Regions from separate parts of the Sporosarcina sp. Y1004 genome, predicted to be linked through region 4. Evidence: riboswitches for the same ligand, from Rfam matches in the RefSeq annotation. Region 4 holds a riboswitch; each other region holds the start of a gene.
The links. A riboswitch is a leader RNA that binds a small molecule or an ion and turns the genes downstream of it on or off. The one in region 4 is predicted to bind S-adenosylmethionine.
Positions count from the first base shown of each region.

Region 1: linked by a shared signal. The riboswitch ahead of AC25Y6_RS05135 (methionine ABC transporter ATP-binding protein) and the one ahead of cysC (adenylyl-sulfate kinase) in region 4 are both predicted to bind S-adenosylmethionine.
Region 2: linked by a shared signal. The riboswitch ahead of metK (methionine adenosyltransferase) and the one ahead of cysC (adenylyl-sulfate kinase) in region 4 are both predicted to bind S-adenosylmethionine.
Region 3: linked by a shared signal. The riboswitch ahead of AC25Y6_RS17645 (methionine biosynthesis PLP-dependent protein) and the one ahead of cysC (adenylyl-sulfate kinase) in region 4 are both predicted to bind S-adenosylmethionine.

Region 1 is NZ_JBYHFQ010000005.1:42,115-48,116, forward strand. Features, by position in the region: gene pepF (oligoendopeptidase F) at 1-496, shown strand, start outside; gene AC25Y6_RS05125 (MetQ/NlpA family ABC transporter substrate-binding protein) at 561-1,373, opposite strand; gene AC25Y6_RS05130 (methionine ABC transporter permease) at 1,391-2,062, opposite strand; gene AC25Y6_RS05135 (methionine ABC transporter ATP-binding protein) at 2,052-3,065, opposite strand; SAM riboswitch class I at 3,168-3,278, opposite strand; gene AC25Y6_RS05140 (aminotransferase class I/II-fold pyridoxal phosphate-dependent enzyme) at 3,448-4,614, shown strand; gene AC25Y6_RS05145 (aldo/keto reductase) at 4,804-5,646, opposite strand; gene AC25Y6_RS05150 (MFS transporter) at 5,715-6,002, opposite strand, start outside.
Region 2 is NZ_JBYHFQ010000022.1:12,263-18,264, forward strand. Features, by position in the region: gene AC25Y6_RS14165 (alpha/beta hydrolase family protein) at 1-361, shown strand, start outside; gene pckA (phosphoenolpyruvate carboxykinase (ATP)) at 485-2,071, opposite strand; SAM riboswitch class I at 2,259-2,377, shown strand; gene metK (methionine adenosyltransferase) at 2,569-3,765, shown strand; gene AC25Y6_RS14180 (gamma carbonic anhydrase) at 3,872-4,384, opposite strand; gene AC25Y6_RS14185 (alpha/beta hydrolase) at 4,499-5,293, shown strand; gene AC25Y6_RS14190 (histidine phosphatase family protein) at 5,332-5,916, shown strand.
Region 3 is NZ_JBYHFQ010000036.1:4,708-10,709, reverse strand. Features, by position in the region: gene AC25Y6_RS17665 (AI-2E family transporter) at 1-988, shown strand, start outside; gene AC25Y6_RS17660 (methylated-DNA--[protein]-cysteine S-methyltransferase) at 1,023-1,547, opposite strand; gene AC25Y6_RS17655 (ABC transporter ATP-binding protein) at 1,887-2,624, shown strand; gene AC25Y6_RS17650 (ABC transporter permease) at 2,621-3,376, shown strand; SAM riboswitch class I at 3,453-3,559, shown strand; gene AC25Y6_RS17645 (methionine biosynthesis PLP-dependent protein) at 3,637-4,758, shown strand; gene metC (cystathionine beta-lyase) at 4,755-5,939, shown strand; gene AC25Y6_RS17635 (5-methyltetrahydropteroyltriglutamate--homocysteine S-methyltransferase) at 5,985-6,002, shown strand, end outside.
Region 4 is NZ_JBYHFQ010000026.1:41,805-47,806, forward strand. Features, by position in the region: gene sat (sulfate adenylyltransferase) at 1-354, opposite strand, end outside; gene AC25Y6_RS15585 (phosphoadenylyl-sulfate reductase) at 356-1,087, opposite strand; gene cysC (adenylyl-sulfate kinase) at 1,321-1,920, opposite strand; SAM riboswitch class I at 2,102-2,202, opposite strand; gene AC25Y6_RS15595 (TraB/GumN family protein) at 2,342-3,511, opposite strand; SAM riboswitch class I at 3,993-4,096, opposite strand; gene AC25Y6_RS15600 (ABC transporter ATP-binding protein) at 4,185-4,976, opposite strand; gene AC25Y6_RS15605 (ABC transporter substrate-binding protein) at 5,088-6,002, opposite strand, start outside.

The sequences.
Region 1 (6,002 bases), on a different contig from region 4:
CATCGTTGCACGCACGTATTATCACAATTTCGTGACACATTTGTTGGAAGCTGCATATCAGAGAAAAGTGTATGAACGCATCGATTCAGGTGGTAGTGTCAATGCGGGTGTCTTAAATAACTTTAAACGCGGAGTCCTTGAAGAGTTCTGGGGGGACACTGTAGAGATTAATGAAGGTGCCGAGCTAACATGGATGCGCCAGCCCCACTATTACATGGGCTTGTATCCATACACATATAGTGCTGGACTTACGATTTCCACACAAGTGTCTAAACGTATTTTGAAAGAAGGTCTACCTGCTGTCGATGAATGGCTGGATGTCCTCAAAGCGGGCGGTACAAAATCACCTGCTGAACTCTCAAAAATGGCAGGTGTGGATATTACAACAGAACAACCATTACGTGACACAATTGCTTACATCGGTGATTTGATTGATGAACTCATCGTTTTGACGCAAGATATCGAAGCAAATGAAAAGGCGAATGTCTCACAATAAATTCAAAAAAAGCTGACGAAACCGTAATGGTCTCGCCAGCTTTTTGCTATCTATTTTGAAATTCTTATTTCATCCACTCGGGTTTACCAAAACCTTCAAAATCCGAATCAATCACTTTTTCAAATTCTGCTGACTCTACGATTTCAATAATATCTTTAGCAAATTGTTTATCGGTATTTTCCGTTTTTACTGCAACAACATTTCTGTAAATATCGAGCATATCTTCCAGAACCAACGCATCCAATAAATTCATGCTTGCAGCAAGTGCGAAGTTTCCAGGAACGGCTGCTAAATCAGTGCCATCAAGGGAGCGTGGAAGCTGTCCCGCTTCGATAGGTTGAAATACTAAGTTCTTCTTGTTCATTGTGATATCCTTTTCGGATACTTTTAATACTTCTGCATTAGGATCGAATTCAATCAGACCCACGTCTTGTAACACTAATAGAGCACGAGCCCCATTGACAGGATCGTTTGGAATGGCAATTTTTGCGCCTTCCTCAATTTCTTCGATAGACTTGAATTTATTGGAGAATATCCCCATTGGAGCTGTTGGAACGATAATCAGTGGTGACAATTCCGCTTTAGTTTCTTTCACAACATTCTCCAAGTAAGTCGTGTTCTGGAACAAGTTTGCATCAATATCACCACTTGCTAAGGAGTTGTTCGGCTGAATATAATCGCTGAACTCGACTAGTTCCACTTTATATCCTTTTTCTTCAAGTCCGGGAATAATCGCCTTTTTTAACATATCGCTGTACGGTCCTGCAGTCGAACCAAGCTTCAAGGATTTATCATCAGATGCTTCTTCTTTACCACCACAAGCGGCAAGCACTGTTCCAAGTATAATGACTACTACAACAAATAGAAACTTTTTCATAATTTTTTCTCTCCCTATCATCTTTTATCAACAACTTTTGAAATACGATCTCCTGCAAATTGAATTAGTTGTACAAAAATTATTAATATCACGACAGTGACAACCATAATCGTATTGTCGTAACGATAATAACCAAACCGGATTGCTAAATCGCCGATTCCTCCACCGCCGACAACGCCTGCCATCGCCGAATAGGCGACTAAACTAATGACTGTCATTGTCACACCTTGAATAATACTTGTTTTCGCTTCCGGCAGTAGCACATCTTTGATAATCATCCATGGCGTCGCACCTACCGCGATTGCAGCTTCAATGACACCTTTATCAATTTCACGTAGCGAAGTCTGCACGATTCTAGCAAAAAATGGAATCGCAGCAGCAGATAACGAAACGCTCGCTGCGCCAGGACCAATCGGAGTTCCTACTATTAAAATAGTCAACGGGATCAGCGCGACTAGTAAAATAATGAACGGAACAGAACGGACCATATTGACGATAAAACCGAGAACTGAATTCAATACCCTGTTCTCTAAAAACAGTCCTTTTTCCGTGGTGAACAATAGGATTCCTAACGGCAGTCCAATAACTAGCGCGATGGCAAGAGAAATACCTATCATATAAAGCGTCTCACCAAATGCTTTCGTAATATCAGGCATTAGCTCCATAACATGTTGAATATCAATTCCCATATTCAATAACCTCCACTTGGGCAGCCCGCGATGACATATAGGCAATGGCCTTTTCTATTTCGTCATCTTCCCCTTTAAGTTCCATTAAAAAAGTACCTAGAGGCATTTCTTGAATATATTCAATCGAGCCATGAAGGAAATTACCTTGTACCCTAAATTGCTGGACCATATCTGAGATAATTCCCTCGCCCGCCACATCCCCTTTAAACATAACTTTAACGAGTTGTCCCGTACACCTACTCAATATTGCTGATGGAACATCAAACGATACGACACTACTGATAAACTCCTTGGTTAATGTTTCTTGAGGGTTTGAAAAGATATCATATACTTGTCCTTCTTCAATCACTTTGCCATTTTGCATAATCGCCATTCGATCGCAAATTTCCTTCACTACATTCATCTCATGCGTAATAAGAACAATTGTAATACGCAATTCCTTATTGATTTTTTTCAAAAGCCGTAAGATTGATAGCGTTGTATTCGGATCGAGTGCGGAAGTTGCTTCATCACAAAGCAAAACGGATGGGTTATTCGCAAGCGCACGAGCAATGCCCACTCTCTGCTTTTGGCCACCACTTAACTGTGCAGGATAGACGTCACGCTTATCAGAAAGGCTGACCATTTCAAGCAACTCTGTCACCCGTGTATTTATTTTATCGGGAGATGTTTTTGCAGCTCGCAATGCAAATGCAATATTTTCAAATACAGTCTTTTGGCTGATTAAATAAAAGTGCTGAAAAATCATTCCGATTTTCAAACGCGCCAGACGAAGTTTATTTCCTTTTAGATTCATCAGATTTAAACCGTCGACTAAAATCGTTCCACTCGTTGGTTTCTCCAATAAGTTGAGGCATCTGATAAGTGAGCTTTTCCCTGCGCCCGAGTAACCGACGATTCCGAAAATCTCTCCTGTGTTTATGTCTAACGACACATTATCAACGCCGGTAACAACTCTCTCTTTTGTTGTATATACTTTCGACACGTTTTGTATTTGTATCATATAAATCTCCTCTTTCTTTAAATGGAAGTATGAAATCTCTGGATGCCTGACCATATAAAAATGCTTCTTTCATAATAAGAAAGAAGCACCGAAAAAGGTTTCAGCTCATCTTTCAGAATGAATTTCACTCTGTAGGAGTTAGCACCTTCCTTGCTTTACACAAGGGGTTGCTGGACGTCATCGGGCCTATCCCTCAGTCTCTCTTGATAAGTACCATTATATTATTGTTTTGATGATATACCATTAATAGTAGTCATTTCTAATTAATTTGTCAACCTATCATCATGCTATCCTTTTCGGAAGTATTGTCAATTAAGTTGCATTCCATGTATACTAACCTTAAAATAATAGTTTTTTACTATATAGAAAACGGGGTTATTAAATGGCACTATCAAATCGATTAAAAAACTTACCGCCGCACTTTTTCGCATCACTTGTACGAAATGTTGAAGAAGCTCTTTCGGAAGGTCGAGACGTTATTAACTTGGGGCGTGGTAACCCCGATCAACCTACTCCACCTCACATTGTAAAAGCACTTCAAGAAGCGGTTGAAGATCCAGCAACACACGGGTACTCCCCGTTCAGAGGAACGCCCGAATTAAAACAGGCGGTTGCCGACTTTTATAAGCGAGAATACGATGTTCAAATTGACCCGACAACAGAAGTCGCAATTCTATTTGGTACAAAACCCGGCTTGGTTGAGTTACCGCTTGCCATAATGAACGAAGGTGAATTACTTTTGCTTCCGGATCCTGGATATCCCGATTATTTATCAAGTGTAAGCTTGGCAAACATTAAATATGATTTAATGCCATTGGTAGCTGAGAATGATTTTTTACCTGATTATAATGCCTTAACGGAAGAACAAAAAAAACAAGCAAAATTAATGTATCTGAACTACCCGAACAATCCAACCAGCGCAACTGCCAATATACCTTTCTTCGAAGAAACGGTTGCATTGGCAAAAGCCAATGATATTGCCATCCTTCACGACTTCGCTTACGGTGGAATCGGTTTTGACGGCGTTAAGCCTGTCAGTTTCCTACAGGCGGAAGGCGCTAAAGACGTTGGCATTGAAACGTACACGTTGTCAAAGACCTATAACATGGCCGGTTGGCGGGTCGGCTTCGCTATCGGTAATGCCGATATCATAGAAGCAATCAACTTATTACAAGACCATCTATTCATTGATATTTTCCCGGCTGTTCAGCGCGCGGCTGCGGCTGCGTTAACAGGAAGCCAAGATTGTGTAGATGAACTCGTATCCCTCTACGAAGGTCGCAGAAATGTCCTAATTTCCGAATGTAGACGAATCGGTTGGGACGTCGTTGCCCCAACAGCTTCTTTCTTCGCTTGGTTGCCTGTTCCAATAGGATATACAAGTGAGTCTTTCACCAATTTACTATTGGATAAAGCGGACATTGCCGTTGCACCAGGGCACGCCTTCGGAAAACATGGCGAAGGTTATGTACGCGTAGGCTTATTAGTAGAAGAAGATCGTATAGTTGAAGCAATTGCAAGGATTGAAAAACTCGGTCTATTTTCTTAATGATTATTGTGTATGTTGAAATATAGAATCATTTTAACTTCGCTTGCGCTAAGGAATGGCTCTGGCTGCCCTTGAATGGAGCCTATGCACAGTTTATACACCGTATTCACTATTTCCACTCATCTAATTACCAAAGTAAGGGATCAAAACTTGTGTAGTTTTGATCCCTTACTTTTATGTTAATTCATATTAAAATTTAATGTTATCCGGGTCTGGACCAACTCGATGATTCTTATTCAAACTATCGATGCGTGCCATATCTTCTGCTGTTAACTTGAAATCGAACACGGTAGCGTTTTCGGCGATGCGATGTTCTTTCGTAGATTTCGGAATTGTGATAACGCCATTTTGTAAGTCCCAGCGTAAAATGACTTGGGCTATGGATTTACCATATTTATCGGCAATTTCTTGAAGTTCCGTATTATCGAGCAACCCTCCCTGCATAAGCGGAGACCATGCTTCCAATTGAATATCATGTTGTCGGCAAAATGCATGCAGTTCTTTTTGTGTCAAACGTGGATGATATTCCACTTGGTTTAGCATCGGTTTAATTTCCGCATCTTTCATCAAATCTTCCAGGTGATGAATCTGGAAGTTACTTACACCGATTGCTTTAACCCGACCATCCTTATAAAGGGTTTCCATTGCGCGCCATGCTTCTTTATATTTACCAGCTACTGGCCAATGAATTAGGTATAAATCCAAATATTCTACACCTAGTTTAGTTAAGCTTTCTTCATAAGCTGCGATTGTCGTTTCGTACCCCAACTCTGAATTCCAGACTTTTGATGTGATGAATAGATCTTCTCTTGCAACTCCAGATTCCGCCATTGCTTGACGAACACCTTGTCCCACGCCAACTTCATTGCCATAAATCGCGGCTGTATCGATACTGCGATAGCCATGTGTAATTGCAGTTTTCACTGCATTCACCAGTTCTTGTCCCTCTTTAACTTTAAATACCCCAAGACCCAACCAAGGCATTTTCACGCCATTTTGCAATTTTGTTGTTGATTGTAAGTTGTTCATAATTCAATTCCCTCCAATGTTGTAATTACCACTATATTGCAATCATTTCTCATCTAAAATTGCTTCCTTATTCAGGATGTACCTAGTTTTTGCTGATCTTTCCTTTCCAGCGCTCCGCTGATTCCTGTTAATAGTGCGGCAACCAGTACCATTGTCCCTCCAATCCAAGCCGTATGAATAAGCCCGATTGAATCTGTTACTACTCCGCCTGCGTAGGCACCTATAGCAATTCCCGCATTAAATGCAGCTATGTTCATTGCGGAGGCTATGTCTACTGCACCTGGCACAAAACGTTCGGCTAACATGACGACATACACTTGAAGTCCCGAAACGTTCATAAATGCAAACAAGCCCATGAA
Region 2 (6,002 bases), on a different contig from region 4:
TATTACTTCGGTTGTTACGTGGTCGGGTGTTTCCGATGTCATTTTTACATACAAAGAACGGAAAGACATGCGGCGGATGATGAAGCGAGTTATCGGTGGAACGCCGAACAGCGTGCCTGATGAATACAGAAAAAGGACAGCGCTGTTTCGCGTAGATGAAATTACTGCACCTGTTCTTATCATTCATGGCATGATTGATGAGAACGTCTCATTCCAACAGGCTGTGTTATTGGAGAACGCATTGCGTGAACATAATAAAGTATACGAGACATGGTACTTCCCAGAATACACGCATTTCATTCCACCGGGCATGAATGCACAGCTTGTTAGAGATTTGACGAGTTGGATGAAGAGACAGTGAGTAGATCATTACTGATTATAATGATAAAAAAACAGGGTAGCACAATAAATGTGCTACCCTGTTTATATCTGATTGTCTTTACGCCATTCCTAGTCTATCGGATATAGACTAAGAGCAATCTTCTTATGCGATTGGTCCGCCTTTATACGTAATCTCTTCTGAAACCGAACCGAATTTCTTAAAGTTTTCACGGAACATAGATGCTAGTTCTTTTGCTTTAAGATCGTAAGCATTTCCATCAGACCATGCATTGCGTGGGTTCAATACTTCTGTCGGAACGCCTTCAATCTCTGTAGGCATTGCAAGACCAAAAATGCTATTCATTTCTGTTTCAACATTATTTAGTTTACCAGCAAGTGCTGCACGAACCATTGCGCGTGTATATTTAAGATCCATACGCTTACCAACACCATATACGCCACCAGTCCAACCTGTATTCACTAGGAATACTTGTGCGTCATGTTCATCAATTTTTTTCCCAAGCATTTCAGCATATACTGTCGCTGGAAGCGGTAGGAAAGGTGATCCGAAGCATGTTGAGAATGTTGCTTCAGGTGATGTGATACCACGCTCAGTTCCAGCAAGTTTCGAAGTGAAACCACTTAGGAAGTGGTACATTGCTTGCTCTTTCGTTAATTTGGAAATAGGGGGCAGTACGCCGAAAGCGTCAGCAGTCAAGAAAATAATTGTTTTCGGATGACCTGCAACTGAAGGGTCAACGATGTTATCGATTGCTTGAATTGGATATGCTGCACGTGTATTTTCAGTCAAAGATCCATCATCGTAATTAGGAATGTTTGTTACTGGGTCGATAACAACGTTTTCAAGAACTGACCCGAAACGAATTGCACCGAAAATTTCAGGTTCTTTTTCTTGAGATAAATTGATACATTTCGCGTAGCAACCACCTTCGATGTTAAAGACACCAGTGTCAGACCAACCGTGTTCATCGTCTCCGATTAATTTGCGGTTCGCGTCAGCTGAAAGTGTTGTTTTACCTGTTCCTGAAAGACCGAAGAACAAAGCGACATCGCCTTCTTCGCCGACGTTCGCAGAACAGTGCATAGGCATGATGCCATTCTCAGGTAGGAAGTAGTTCATGACAGAGAAGATTGCTTTTTTCATTTCACCAGCATATTCAGTACCACCAATGAGAACGATGCGTTTTTCCATAGACACAATAATGAACGTCTCGGAATTCGTACCGTCAACTGCAGGATCCGCTTTAAAAGAAGGAGCTGAAATGATAGTAAATTGCGCTTCGTGTTTCGAGAGCTCTACTTCAGTCGGGCGAATAAACAATTGATGGACGAATAGGTTATGCCAAGCAAATTCATTCACGACTTGAATGGATAGACGTGAAGCTGGATCTGCACCAGCGAATCCTTTGAAGACGAACAGTTCGTCTTTAACTTTTAAGTGTGTAAGCATTTTATTATATAATGAGTCAAATACATCAGATGAAATCGGACGGTTTACGCTGCCCCAATCGATTTTGTCTTTGGAGGACGCTTCCTCGACAATATATTTATCTTTAGGGGAACGACCTGTATACTTCCCTGTTTGAGCCGTGACTGCTCCATCGGAAGTCAGTTGAGCTTCTCCACGTGATATCGCTTTTTCAACAAGTTGTGGTACTGAAAGTTGAATTTTTATATTTTCACCGGAAAGAAGGTTATTTAGATCGTCGCTAATCTTTGCTGTAATCATAATTATGTACCGTCCTTTACTCATAGTCCCATATAATTGGGTGTCATGTCATCACATTTCTTAAATAGTATAACACATTAAGAATAATAATCTATATTAATCAAAATCTCAAGCAATTAGTTGTAAAATCGGCAAAGAAATTTGACAGGGAACAAGTTTTTTCGTAGCATATATAGTTGAACGGATACTCTTATCCCGAGCTGGTGGAGGGGTCAGGCCCAATGAAACCCGGCAACCTGCAATGACTTATTTGTCTGCGCAAAGGTGCCAAACCTGTAGCAAGGCACAGTCCTTGTATGATAAGAGTGAAAGGTGCTTTTAAAATCATGCCTTTCCTCATGTATTAGTACGTGAGCGAAGGGCTTTTTAATTTGTTTAGCCCTTTATCCTCGTGTATAGAGCTCGCAGTGGCTTGTAGTCTTTCCTGAATCCGGGAGGACTCTACATGGGACATATGAGTACCGTATCAATCTCGTAGGATATAAGGAGGAAAAGACATGACTAACCGCCGACTGTTTACTTCAGAATCGGTAACTGAAGGACATCCAGACAAAATGTGCGACCAAATTTCAGATGCTATCCTTGATGCTATTTTGGAGGAAGATCCAAATGCACGCGTAGCATGTGAAACGACAATCACTACAGGACTGGTACTCGTAGCAGGTGAAATCACGACGACTACATATGTCGATATTCCAAAAGTTGTGCGCGAAACTGTTAAAGGCATTGGTTACGTTCGAGCGAAATACGGATTTGATTGGGAAACGTCTGCAGTTCTCACTGCGATCGATGAACAATCAGCCGATATTGCTGCGGGTGTTGACCAAGCACTTGAAGCGCGTGAAGGATTAATGACAGATGACGAACTTGAAGATATTGGAGCAGGCGACCAAGGTTTGATGTTCGGATATGCTTGTAATGAGACACCAGAACTGATGCCATTACCAATTAGCTTAGCCCATAAACTATCCTTTAAACTTGCACAAGTACGTAAAGATGAAACACTTTCGTACCTAAGACCGGATGGGAAAACGCAAGTGACTGTAGAGTATGATGGAAATAATATACCCGTCAGAATTGATACGATTGTTATTTCAGCACAACATCATCCTGAAGTGACACTTGAGCAGATTCAAAGTGATATTAAGGAATTCGTTATTAATCCAGTTGTACCAACTAATTTAATTGATGAAGAAACAAAGTACTTCATCAATCCAACTGGACGATTTGTAATAGGCGGACCTCAAGGAGATGCAGGTCTGACTGGGCGTAAAATCATTGTTGATACGTATGGCGGTTATGCCCGTCATGGCGGTGGGGCATTTTCGGGGAAAGATCCTACGAAAGTGGACCGCTCAGCTTCATACGCGGCTCGTTATGTTGCAAAAAACATCGTTGCAGCAGAACTTGCAGACCGCTGTGAAGTCCAGTTGGCTTATGCAATCGGTGTAGCTCAACCTGTATCGATTTCGATTGATACATTCGGAACAGGTACTGTTGAGGAGAGTAAACTTGTGGAATTGACACGTGAACTCTTTGACCTTCGTCCAGCAGGTATCATTAAAATGCTTAATCTCCGTCGTCCTATCTACAAGCAGACGGCAGCGTATGGTCACTTCGGCCGCACGGATGTTGATCTGCCATGGGAGCAAACGGATAAAGCTGGAGCTTTGAAAGAACTAACAGGGAAATAATTATTGAAAATGCCGGAAGCAAGGACTCCTCCTTAGCTTCCGGCATTTTTTATCGTGTGTTATTATCCTTCAATAAAAAAAGCCGCCAATCAATGGCGGCAATACATCACTTTTGTAGACTCTTATAATATTGCCCTTTTTCCGCGTATTCACGAACAATTCTTTCCATATCTGCACGGTCATCTTCATTCAGTTCTCGAACAACTTTTGCCGGTGAACCGAGTGCTAACATATTCGGTGGAATCTTCTTACCGGGCGGTACTAGACTGCCCGCTCCAATAAATGCCCCCTCGCCGATTTCAGCCCCGTCTAGAATGATGGAGCCCATGCCAATCAGCGCCCCTTTTTTTATAGTGCAGCTATGTAGAGTAACTTGGTGTCCAATCGACACTTCGTCCTCAAGGATTAGTGGAGAGTGCGGGCTTTGATGTAGGCAGCACAAGTCTTGCACGTTCACTTTACGTCCGATAATTGTAGCTGAGACATCACCGCGAATCACAGTATTGAACCAGATTGACGATTCGGCACCAATTGTTACATCTCCAGAAATTGTTGTATAATCTGCAATGAATACGGATGGATCGATTACGGGTGTTTTATCTTTGTAGGGATAAATCATTCAACTCTCCTCATTTCTTTATGTAGTGTATAATTATCGTAACAAAGATTAGGATTTTATAGTAGGTTAAGAGTTAAACAATAGAAAGAAAATAATGTAATAGGTTAGGGGAAGATGACCGTGTGGAAATGGGAAGCGGAAGGACAGCCTAAAGCTGTCGTGGCGATCGTTCATAATGTGTACGAACATCATAGTAGAAATGCTTGGCTCATTCAGAAGCTTCGTAATAGTGGTTTCCATGTCGTGGCAGGTGATTTACCTGGACACGGAGTAGAAAGCCAAGGGAAAATCCACAACGAACAGGTTGATACATACACTAAATATGTGGAAAAGTTAATAGAGGTCGGTCTCGGTGATAATCTACCTTTTTTTATTATAGGACATGGAATGGGTGCGACGTTCGTCATGCGTCTTTTGCAAAGAAAGAAAATTGAGTGTGCAGGAGTTGTATTCAGTTCGCCTTGGTTGGCGCTGCGTCACCAACCGCCGAAGTTTTCGAACGTACTGACTAAACTTTCATCTTCTACTAAGCTGGATCATGAAATTGATGTTGAAATGTTGACTCGTAACAGTGAGTTATATGAAGAAATACGGTCAGATGAGAATTATGGCACTGAAAGCACGGTATCTTGGTACAAAGAGTTACAGGCATTCATGAAATTGGTGGTACAGCACGAAGGAAATATGCATGATACTCCAGTTTTAATGCACATTGCAGAGGAAGATAAAATTACGGATACCTCCACTGTGAAGAAGTGGCTCATTAGGCAAAATCTATCTGAACTTCAGTACAAGCAATGGAAGCATTTGTACCATGATATTTATCAGGAACCGGAACGAGAAGAAGTTTACTTATATACGGAGTCATTTATGAATAATGTACTGAGATCTGTTGGATACGTCGTGTGAGAACGGCATTGAATTTTTCTAGCAAAGGGGTGTTTAATATTACGACTTTTGGATTTGTGAGACATGGAGTCACTACGTGGAATAAAGAAGGACGTGCTCAAGGGAGTACTGATATCCCGCTTGACGAAGAAGGAATTGAAATGGCTAACCGAGTGGCAAAAAGGCTTTCAAGCGAACAATGGGATTTCATCTACACAAGTCCCTTAATGCGGGCAGCAAAAACAGCAGAAATCATTGCTGATAGTAGTATTGGAATTCCTCTGATCGCTGACAACCGTCTGCGTGAATCAGGGGGCGGCTTAATCGAAGGAATGACGGAAACAGAGCGCGTTGCAAAATGGGGTCATTCGTGGAGAAAGCTTGAACTGGGGTTCGAACCGCAAGAGGAAATTGTCTCACGCGGTTTGGAATTTGTTAAGGAAATGAACGCGGCATATCCTGGGAAAAGAATCCTAGTTGTTAGTCACGGTGGATTTCTCGGCCGTTTGATCAACGAACTAGTTCCCCATAAAGACTTGAGAGAAAATCTTGAAAATACTTCACTTACAATTATTGAGCTTCGAGAAGAAAGAAACATGTGCGAATTATTTAATTGTACGAAGCATTTACAAATGGTTGATTAACAAAGCGCCAGCTAATGGCGTTATTTTTTTGGGGAAAAATATAATCTGAACCGTTGATACGATGCGATTCTGGAATAGTTCAAATA
Region 3 (6,002 bases), on a different contig from region 4:
AAAGGGACCCCGTCGTTTTATTATCTTTGCTTTAATAATTTTAATTCTTTTCAGCGTCAGAAGTATGATGAATATCATCTTACTTACCTTTATTTTCGCTTTCCTCATGAATCGACTAGTTGAATTTACGGTCAAACGAGTGCGCCTAAACCGGAAGGTGTTGGTGATTCTACTCTATTCAGTAATCGTGAGTTTATTAATGTTTGGTATTGTAAAGTATCTGCCTTTAATCACAATGGAAATCAGTCAAATTATTAAGCGCATTACCAACTTCTATGCTGAGCCTCATGACAATGTTTTGCTTAACTATTTAGAATCCATCATTTCTACCAATCAAATCGCTGCCTATTTGGAAAACGGTTTTTCGTTTCTGGTAAAATATTTTTCCGATATTAGCAAAACGAGTATTCAAGTGTTGCTTGCTTTAATTTTAAGTTTGTTTTTCCTATTGGAAAAACCACGCTTAATAGAATTCACCAGCAAATTTAAAGACAGCAAAATAGCTCCTTTTTATTATGAAATCGAATTCTTCGGAAAAAAGTTTGCACGCACATTCGGTAAAGTAATTGAAGCTCAATTCATTATCGCAATTGTTAATACGTTTTTAACGGTAATTATATTAATTGTACTTGGATTCCCACAAATAGTTGGTTTGACAATAATGGTTTTCTTCTTAGGCCTAATACCGGTAGCAGGCGTAATCATTTCACTGGTGCCTTTAACTTTAATCGCCTTTACAATCGGGGGAATACTTAAAGTTGTTTATGTCCTTATCGCGATTATGATTATTCATGGAATTGAAGCATATATATTAAATCCTAAACTGATGTCCTCCAAAACCGACTTACCTGTTTTTTACACGTTCGTTGTACTAATTTTTTCTCAACACTTCTTCGGTGTCTGGGGTCTGATTATCGGTATACCAGTGTTTGTATTCCTGCTTGACGTACTCGATGTAACGAATAAAGAAACGGTGATAAAGAGATAATAATACAATCTCTTTATCATTCGTCTTTCTTCCACTACCATTGCAAATGATTTTCCAGTCGAAGTAATTGCTCTTTCATCTCTAAACCAGCACGGAAACCGCCCAGTTTCCCATTTTTAGCAATGACACGATGACAAGGTACGGTCATTAATACCGGATTTGCGCCAATCGCAGTTCCGACTGCACGGACCGAACTTGGCTTTTGTATACGTTCAGCAATATCTGAATATGACACAGTCTGGCCGTATGGGATTTCTTGCAATGCATTCCAGACTGATAATTGAAAAGGCGTACCGTGAAGATCCATCGGCAATGAAAATTCTTTTCGCCGCCCCTCCAAATAATCAATCAATTCAACTACATACGGCTGCAAAACCTCAGCGTCTTCAATCAGAATGTGGTCCGCAAGCCGTTTCTTCACCCATACAGCTAATTCCGCAGATGAAGCATTTAAAGAACCCACATAACAAAGCCCTTTTGTTGTCGCTGCGATATACATATTCCATTGTGCGTGACTCAGAAATGCCCAATACACTGCAGTTTCAGTCTTGCTCTCCATCATTGCACCTCCATACGATTAAACCAATTGAGTATCTCATATTGGAAAAAAACGGGGTCCAAACTCAAAACGTTTGGACCCCACTCTTTTTTAAAAAAGTCGTCTCGTTCAATACATATACGTTTTAAACCAGTACTAAGTTTCATTGGTTAAAAGTCTATTTTACACTTCAAGGAATAGTAGACGTCCCAATATAGTGGTCACTATAGCACAAAACGCACGCTATATGAATAGTACTAAACATTTATTGAATTATAAGAGCTTGAATCAATGTTCCTTGCATGAATACAACCCTTAGATTAGAATTATTATTAATAAGAAAGTCTAGGAGCGATTAACATGTCCAATTTATATGAACCTGCATTACATTTTTATAACGTTGACTATTCCATAGGGGATATACATATTTTAAAAAACGTGACGGGCTCCTTTCCAAAAGGCAAAATTACGACACTCGTCGGTCCTTCGGGAGCGGGAAAGACAACGTTGCTCAAATTGTGTAATGGATTGATTTCCCCCACCTCCGGGGAAATTTATATTCATGACAAACCCATTTCCGCCTATGAACCTGTTGAACTACGGCGTCATGTCGGCATTGCACTTCAGAGTGCACCGATGATAAAGGGGACTATTTATCATAACTTAGCACTGCCCCTAGAACTTCAAGGTAAAAAACTGCCAGAACAAGATGCAGTTGAAATTCTAGATGATGTGGGCCTCGACAAACTATTTCTGCACCGAAAAATCGACGAATTATCAGGCGGACAGCGTCAAAAAGTATCAATTGCCCGTACATTGATCAATAAATCGGAAATCTTATTGCTCGATGAAATCACCTCTTCTTTAGACCGATCGTCGTTAACTGAAATCGAGGAATTAATCGGCAAAATCAATCGGAAATATGGTACAACAATCATCTGGATTACACATAATCTGGAACAAGCCTTATCAATTGGTGATTACACATGGGTTGTTATGGAAGGGCAAATCATCGAAACCTGTGAAAGTAACTTATTAAAATCATCGACGAATGAGTTAGTGAGGCAGTTTGTAGAAGGAGGGGTATCCTCCGTATGACTTATTTAACATTAGCCATCACCCTTATATTCGTTATCATTCCCCTTGTATTATCAAAGACGCTCCGTTTAGGATTAGAAAAGGACACGATCATTGCAACAATCCGGTCGATTATACAGCTTCTCGCAGTCGGATATATTCTTAAATTTGTCTTCGACTCAGAAAATATTTTGTATATCGTGTTAATGGTTACATTGATGATTGTAGCTGCGACACAAAATGCCAGAAAGAAAGGGACAGCCATCAAGGGAATTACATGGAAAATTGCAGTCACCTTAATTTTCGTTGAAGTGCTAACCCAAAGTATTTTACTAGGCTTCCAGATTGTACCCGCAACTGCACAATATATCATTTCAATCAGCGGCATGATTATCGGTAATTCGATGGTATTGTCAATCCTTTTCCTTAACCGATTTACGGCAGAGGTTGAAACGCATCGCGACGAAACGGAACTTATCCTGTCACTTGGGGGAACGCCAAAACAAGCCATTCATAGACAACTGATCAATTCTATCAAAGCCAGTATGATTCCGACAATCGAGAGTCAGAAAACAATGGGATTAGTTCAACTGCCTGGTATGATGAGTGGTCAAATCATTGCTGGAGCTGACCCAATTCAAGCTGTTCAGTTTCAATTGCTGATCATCTTTCTCTTATTAACGACCGCAGCAGTAACCAGTGTCTTACTCGGATTTCTATCTTATCCTAGTTTGTTCAATCAACGAATGCAGCTGCTTCGGGAAAAGCATTAGGAATCTGGTTCTTGTTTTATAATTCATGCCATGGTAGAATTATCTAAATTGTATATTCAAACAACTTCATATTTTATTCTTATCACGAGAGACAGAGGGATTGGCCCGATGACGTCTCAGCAACCAACCTGTTTAGGTACGGTGCTAATTCCAATAGGTATCTATTTACCTAGAAGATAAGGAGATTGACTTCGACATTTCGAGGACCCTCTCCATATAGAGGGTCCTCTTTTTGATTTTAAAAGAAGAGAGTGAATCCAATGACAAGACGAAGTTTGGAAACAATACTTGTACAACTTGGTAATAACAGTGATCCGAAAACTGGTTCAGTGAACCCACCAATCTATTTATCGACCGCCTTTAAACACGAAGGCTTAGGTCAGTCAACTGGCTATGACTACACGCGGACGAAAAATCCGACCCGTTCCATTTTGGAAGAAGGCATTGCAGATTTAGAGAGCGGTGACGCCGGTTTTGCATGTAGTTCAGGGATGGCTGCGATTCAGCTTGTTTTATCACTTTTCCGTCCAGGGGATGATTTGATTGTTCCGGAAGATATTTACGGGGGTACCTATCGCCTACTAAAGCAGTATTCCGATGTCTATTCAATCGGAACAACATATACGGATTTTACTGATGTCCATGAAACTGAGAAATTGATAACTGCGAAGACAAGAGCCCTATTTATCGAAACACCGACAAATCCACTTATGCAGGAGTTTGATATACGTCAATACGCGAAACTCGCCCAAAAGCATAATTTATTACTGATTGTCGATAACACATTTTTAACGCCTTATTTCCAAAGACCAATTGAGCTAGGCGCAGACATTGTTATACACAGCGCCACGAAATACATCGGAGGACATAACGATGTCCTATCCGGTCTTGTAGTTGCAAAAGGCACGGAGCTCTGTGAAGTATTGGCAACCAACCATAATGCTATCGGTGCAGTTCTGTCACCTTCCGATTCATGGTTAATCATTAGGGGACTAAAAACACTGCACTTACGAATGAAGCAACATGATGCAAATGCAAAGATAATCGCAAATTACTTGAAGAGCGAACCACATGTTGCGGACGTTCTCTATCCCGGGAAAGGCGGTATGCTTTCCTTCCGCTTGCAAAATAGTGAATGGGTTGGACCTTTCTTAGCAAATCTAAAACTTATTACATTTGCTGAAAGTCTCGGAGGCGTGGAGAGTTTTATTACTTACCCAGCAACACAGACACATGCGGAAATACCACGTGAAGAACGGATACGACGGGGCGTTGACGATAGTCTTTTACGTTTCTCAGTCGGAGTGGAAGAGGTAGAAGATTTGATTGCCGATTTAAAGCAAGTGTTTTCAACATTAAAAAGCGAGGTGCTTCAACAATGAGTCTCAATAATGAACGATTACAAACGACACTTATACACGCATCGACACGTGGAGATTCCGAACGGAAAACGGGTGCAGTGAATGTACCTATTTACTTATCTTCAACATTTCATCAAGAAAGCTTTGACGAATTTGGTCCCTATGATTACAGCCGTTCTGGTAATCCAACGAGAGATGCATTGGAAAAAACAATAGCCTCATTGGAAGGCGGTGAACGCGGATTAGCATTTGCTTCTGGGATGGCTGCCATCTCCTCCGCTTTCATGCTCCTTTCTTCAGGTGACCATATCGTTGTTACTGAAGATGTCTATGGCGGTACATTCCGATTTGTAACACAAGTCCTACCAAAGTTCGGTATCGACCATACATTTGTTAATCTGGCTAATTTAGAAGAAACCGCTAGTGCAATCCGGCCGAATACAAAAGTAATTTATGTAGAAACACCTTCCAATCCTCGATTAGGTATTACGGATATTGCAGCCATTGTCGAACTCGCAAAAGCGAATGACTGTCTGACGTTCCTCGACAACACATTCATGTCGCCACTATACCAACGCCCCCTTGATCTTGGCGTTGATATAGTTGTCCATAGCGCTACGAAGTTTCTATCTGGACATAGCGATATTATTGCCGGTTTGGCAGTGACGAAGGATGAGGAGCTTGGAAATCGATTGGCGTTTATCCAGAACTCTTTCGGCTCTATATTGGGTGCTCAAGATTCCTATTCGTTAATTCAAGGGATCAAAACGCTTGGAGCTCGTCTAACTCAGTCATCCTTATCGGCTCAAAAAATCGCCGTATATTTGAATGAACACTCTTTAGTGGAAGAGGTATTTTATCCGGGGTTAGTAAGTCATCCAGGTTACGAAGTCCATGCGAAACAATCAACTAGTCCAGGAGCGGTTCTGTCATTCCGTTTGCCAGATAGAGCTACAGCAAAAGCATTTGTTGACAATGTCCGTATACCTGTTTTCGCTGTGAGTCTAGGCGGGGTTGAATCAATCCTTTCTTATCCTGCTACGATGTCCCATGCTGCTATGCCGAAAGAAGAACGGGAGAAACGTGGGATTACGGATGGCCTACTACGTTTTTCTGTAGGCCTTGAACATGTGGACGACTTGATTGAAGATTTTGAGCAAGCACTGAAAAAAGCATCTACCCTAGTTGCAGTACGTAATTAAGTACTCGTAAACAAAATACTAGTTATGAGAAAGAGGGAATATAAATTGACAAAAACAGTAGAA
Region 4 (6,002 bases):
TTCCTTATCGGGTGTGAAAATATCAGTTACTTCGATTACACCGTAAACGATTTCGTCTCTCACTAATTTCACAAAGTTGCCAATCGTAATTTTTTCCGCATTCTTTTCTGTCGTGGGCAATGTAATTGGAATGGTCCAAGGCTCACCCGTTGTTAACCTCATCGTATGGACGACAGAATTGTAGTCTGCTTCTGTTAGGAATCCACTTATAGGGCTATACGCCCCAGTACCAATCAAATCTAGATCACTGCTAGCAATCTCATCTAATTCAACTGTTTCAGTTAACCCTTCCAATTGAAAATCTGGATTCCAGCGATTAATTAATGTACCACCGTGCGGTTGACTCAAGCTCATATTAATTTCCTCCATTTAAGTTGATTTTTTGGTGTAATCCACACTCTGTTTTCATTTGATTTGCCCACCGGCCAGACCTTGAGCCTGACGTTGAATCACTTGGCGACGTACAGGGTACGCAACCAATACTAGGAAATCCTTGATCATGAAGGGGATTATAGGGCAATTTATATTTATCAACATAATCCCAAATATCGGTCCACGTCCAATGAATCAATGGGCAAACTTTAACTGATTGGAACGTTTCATCCTTATTCACAAATTCGGTTAAACTTCTAGACGGTGATTGTTCTCGTCGTAGCCCAGATAACCAAGCAGTCGCACTGCTTAGTGCCTCTTGAAGTGGAACAACTTTCCTCATATGGCAACAACGGTCTGGTTGTCTTTCCCATAGTTTTTCTCCATGTGCATCAGCCTGTTCTTCAACCGTTAAGGCTGGCTTTTTCATTTCTATATCGAGCTGTGGATAACGCGTTTTGATGTCATCGATGAGGGTATACGTTTCTTGAAAATGAAGCCCTGTATCCAAAAACACCACTTTTGCAGTTGGTTTTGTTTTCGAAATCAAATCAAGCATCACAATTCCTTCTACACCAAAGCTACATGCATATACAAGATCAGCATCATATTCGTCATAAGCCCATCTCAAAACATTTAAAGCACCCTTTGACTCGTCGTCAATGTTAAACGTTTCAGTAGGCTTAAACCATGTGTCATACGTTAGTTTCACCATAGAAACTTCTCCCCTCATAAAATTAATGATGTAACTTCTCTTTTTAAGACGAAGTTAACCATTCAATGGTTAAAGCCATCTATTGTTCATATGTTCGGAATTTTACATTCAGTTAGAATTCCCGTTCTACTTATGATTGAAATTAACAATATCTTTATTAATCCTATCTGTCAAGTCGGTTTAAAGGTATTCTATTCCTACAACACCAAGAAGTTACATGTCTATTGGTTTTTTCAGATATATTTATTTTCGTTTAAATAATTTACGATGACTTTAACGGATTCTTCAACGCTTAGCTTATTTGTATCAATAGTGATTTCTGGGTCAACAGGTACGTCATAAGGAGCATCGATTCCTGTGAAATTTTTCAACTCTCCCAATCTGGCTTTCTTGTAGAGTCCCTTTGTATCGCGTTCTTCACATGTTTCTAAACTAGCCTTCACGTAAACCTCGATAAATTCATTTGGTTCGACGAGGTCGCGCACTTGATCCCGATCTTCCTTGTATGGAGAAATGAACGCTGTTAACGTGAACAATCCTGCATCAATCATTAGTTTTGAGACTTCACCGATTCTACGAATATTTTCCGTTCGGTCATCTGGACTAAACCCTAAATTCTTATTTAAACCATGCCGGACATTATCTCCATCCAACCGATAGGTATGAATACCTTTTTTATGTAACGCTGTTTCTAACGCTACTGAAATCGTCGACTTTCCTGATCCTGAAAGTCCTGTAAACCATAGAATTGCACTTTTATGCCCCTTAGCTTCTTGGCGATTGTCTTTTGTTACCTCTGATTCGTGCCAAACGATATTTGTAGATTCTGTCATTATTCTCTCCCCCATTTTCTCTATTTAGTTTACAAAAAAAGACAACTTTTAAACCGATACAAATAATCGATTAAAAGATGCCTTTAGTTGTCTAATTAGCATGTATTCTATTACGTAGAAAATAAAAAACCACTTCTTAATAGTGCAAGAAGAGGTTAATTAATCGAACAAAAAATTTCTCTTCTTATCTTCTAAACTTTCGTTTAATGGAATTGGCACAGTACTAAACAGTCTGTTGCCGAGGTTTCATTGGGCCAGTCCCTCAACCTCTCTAGATAAGATATGAACTATTAAGTTGAGACCAATATTACATTATGAAAAAGACATTGTCAATGACTTATCAGATAATAAATTAAAGTCTATTGGTTTAATTGGTTTTAAATATCCTTCTTGTGTCGATAACAAAAAAGCTATCTATTTTTCATTTAAAGTTCTCAAAGAATACACGTATGACATCAGCCCCACCTATAAAGGTACCTAATGTACCTCCTAGGTTTGTGAGGACGACAACTAATAAGACTCGTGTTACCCTATTTGCCCAAAAACCTTTAATCGAAAATACATCTTCAGATAATCTTTCGAAATCGCCAACGCTTGGTCTACGGAAAAATGCCTGAACAATTCCGGATACCCACCCCGCTGCAATCAAAGGATGTAGGGTTGTTATTGGAGCCGAAACAAAGGCAGCCAAAATGGCTAGTGGATGTCCCAGTGCCGCAGCCGCACCAATTGCCGAAAGACTACCCGTCCACAATATCCAACTTAGCGCTTGGTCAAAACCCGCGGAAGGATTTGAAATAAAAGTATATGCAATTATAGAAAGAAGGAGCACTGGAATTGCCCACCCAATAATTTTAGGTAGTTTTGATTTGACGGGCGTTTGCGATAATGCTTGTAAATCATGCTCATTATGAATTTCCTTGGTAATCCCTGGAATATGTGCCGCCCCTAAAACAGCCACTACTTTTTTCCCCGGTGCATCTTTAATTTTCTGTGCTAAATACTGATCACGTTCATCAATTAAAGGCTCCTTTAGTTTCGGAAAAGTTTCTGTGAAATCGTTTAATACCGCATTTAAAGTGTCCTTTGATTTCATTTTTTCTAGGTCTTCTTCTGAAATGCTTTCTTTGCTGAATATACTATATACGACCGACGTGAGAAGTTGGCTTTTCCCCATAAAACCGATATTACCCCAAATTCTGGAGAACGTTATTTGAATATTACGATCGGCGAGCACAAGTTCTGCACCAACTTCATTTGCCGATTCAATCCCCTGAATCATTTCCTGCCCAGGCTTTATATTAAATTGTTTTGCTAAACGGTTTTGAAAGGAGGAAATTGCCAGATTCATTAAAAGTAAAGATGCTTTCTTTTCTTTTATTACCTTAAAAATATCTGTCTCCTTCCACTTGCTTCCTTCCATGATAGATTGATAACGTTGTTCATCCAATTCAATACAAACCGAATCAGGTCTCTCTCTGTCGATTACTTCTTTTACCTGATCTGCACTTTGCTTTGAAACGTGGGCTGTTCCAATAAGAATTAATTCTTTTCCATCTAAATTTATTCTCGTAATATTGTCTTCTTGCATGAACAAACATCCTTTGTAGAACTAATTTCTTATTAGTAACCTCAATCTAGTGATCACCAAAAGACGGTCTAATATTAATAATGAATCAGTTTGAAACAAAATTCAATTATATTTCATTATTAATTAAATATGAGTCATTCCACCAAGGAAAAATCGTTAGATAGAATATGTGAAATCCTTTGGCTAGACTTGCTTTAAAAACTTTTGCGTTCCTTGATCTTTAGGATATAGAAAGCTTACTTGGGTTGTTCCTTCATTCACGATATTCTACGTCACAGTTAACACTTCTCCGATCAATTCCGGAACCAAGACAGAAACTTGTTCTTCAATTTGATTTGACGTTATTATTAATTTTTATCTCTTTCTCGTACAACTTCTTTAACCACTCCTCTTGACGTTCCATCTTTATCATTCGTAAATCTGAATAGAAAAAAACCTCTTTTCAAAATAGAAAAGAGGGTTAAGCAATCATCAACTGTTACTCTAATATCTCAAGATTTCACTCTTACTGGATTTAGCACCTTTCAGTCAGACTGAGGTTGCTGATGCGCCATCAGCCAGTTCCTGAGCTTCTCTAGATGCAAAATATGAAGTTGTTAGTAATTTCAATTTATCTGTTCAATACTCCAGAGAGCGTTTTTCACAATTCAATTACTAGCGATTATTATGACCGTTACCACACTACCCTTTGGCGTTTTCTATAAACTTTATTTTCTTTATAATTCTTTTCTCCTTCTTTTCCCATACCTAAATAATGTTCACGTACTTCTTCGTTTGATAATAGGTAGTTTGCATCGCCTTGCATTACAACCCGCCCACTTTCCATAATATAGCCATAGTCAGAAATTGACAGTGCAACATTGGCATTCTGCTCAACAACTAATATAGATGTGCCCTCTTCTTGATTGATTTGTTTAATATTTTGAAAAATCTCTTTAACGAGCAGCGGTGCAATCCCTAATGAAGGTTCATCCAGTAATAATAGCTTTGGTTTTGCCATAATGCCTCTGCCAATTGCAAGCATTTGCTGCTCCCCACCAGACAGGAATCCCGCTTTTTGGTTTTGAAGAGCTTTAAGTTTTGCAAAATAAGTGTAAATCTTTTCTATATCAGACTTGATATTAGAACGATCCTTCCGTGTATAAGCTCCAGCCATTAAATTTTCTTCAACAGTTAGATCTTTAAATACACGTCTTCCCTCCATGCATAGGAATATTCCCTTTCTAACAATTACGTCAGGTGTGATATCGTTTATTTTTTCACCTTCAAATTCGATAGTTCCATCAGTTATTTGTCCTCCATCACCGGAAAGCAAACCTGAAATCGCTTTTAAAGTTGTCGACTTACCTGCTCCGTTGCTGCCCAGTAAGGCAATTATATTACCTTCAGGAACATGAAGTGACATCCCTTTCAATGCAAGAATATTTTTCGAGTAAACTGCTTCAATATTTTTGACATGGAGCATTTATTTCCTCCTTCCACCAAAGAAAACAAAAAGGTAAGCATATGAATATCAATTACTATTCCCATTCTTGTTTCTGGATGCACTGGTTTAGTATGGGTTGTCCATTTTAAATTAATCGTTGTAGCTAAAGTAATCAGTCAACGGTTCCCATTGTCCGTCTTTTACGATACCTAGACGTGTCTGCTCAGTACCCATATGACTTTCTGCGCTAAAACTGACCGGAGCACCCAATCCACCGAGGTCTAAATCCTTAATAGATTCAATACCTGTACGGATCTCCTCCCCTGTAAGATCACCATCTGGATGTACTTTTGCAGCCTCTTCAATCCCAGCTACTAATATTTTCGCAGTCGTCCATCCTTGAATGAACTTCTGATTAATATCCTCAAGCGTCTTGCCTTCAGCTTCCAAATACTCTTTCACATCAGCCATACCTGGTAGGTCTTCATAAGGCAGTGCATGTGATAGGATTCCGATATATCCTTCAGCAATTTCTTCACCTACAATAGCTATAACGCCTTCACCAGAAGCCCAGTTTAAACCGATGAATTGTGTTTCAATATCAAGTGTTTTAGCATCTCTTAAGATTGTTGCTGTTGCTCCCCATGTTTCCTGAATAATTGCATAGTCAGGATTTTTCTTTTTCATATTTAATAATTGGGATTGAGCCTCTGTTGCTTGAACGTCAACTATTTGCTCATCAACAATTTCAATACCAATTTCGGCAGCATAGGCTTTAATATCTTCAATTGGTGACCGTCCGAACGCTGTGTCATTATATAATAACGCTACTGTCGGATCAGATCCTTTATGATTCTCTTGTATCCATTTCAATACAGAACGGCCTTGATCCGAGTACGATGCAGCTACCAGGAAATTATATGGACTTTCGCCAAGATCTTTCAAGCTCTCGGAGTATGAAGCAGAGAAGAACGGGAGTTTATCATTTGCTACTTGCTGACGCAACGCTTCCGTATCACCAGTCCCCCAACCGAGTATGGCTGAAACTTTTTCTTTATCTCGGAG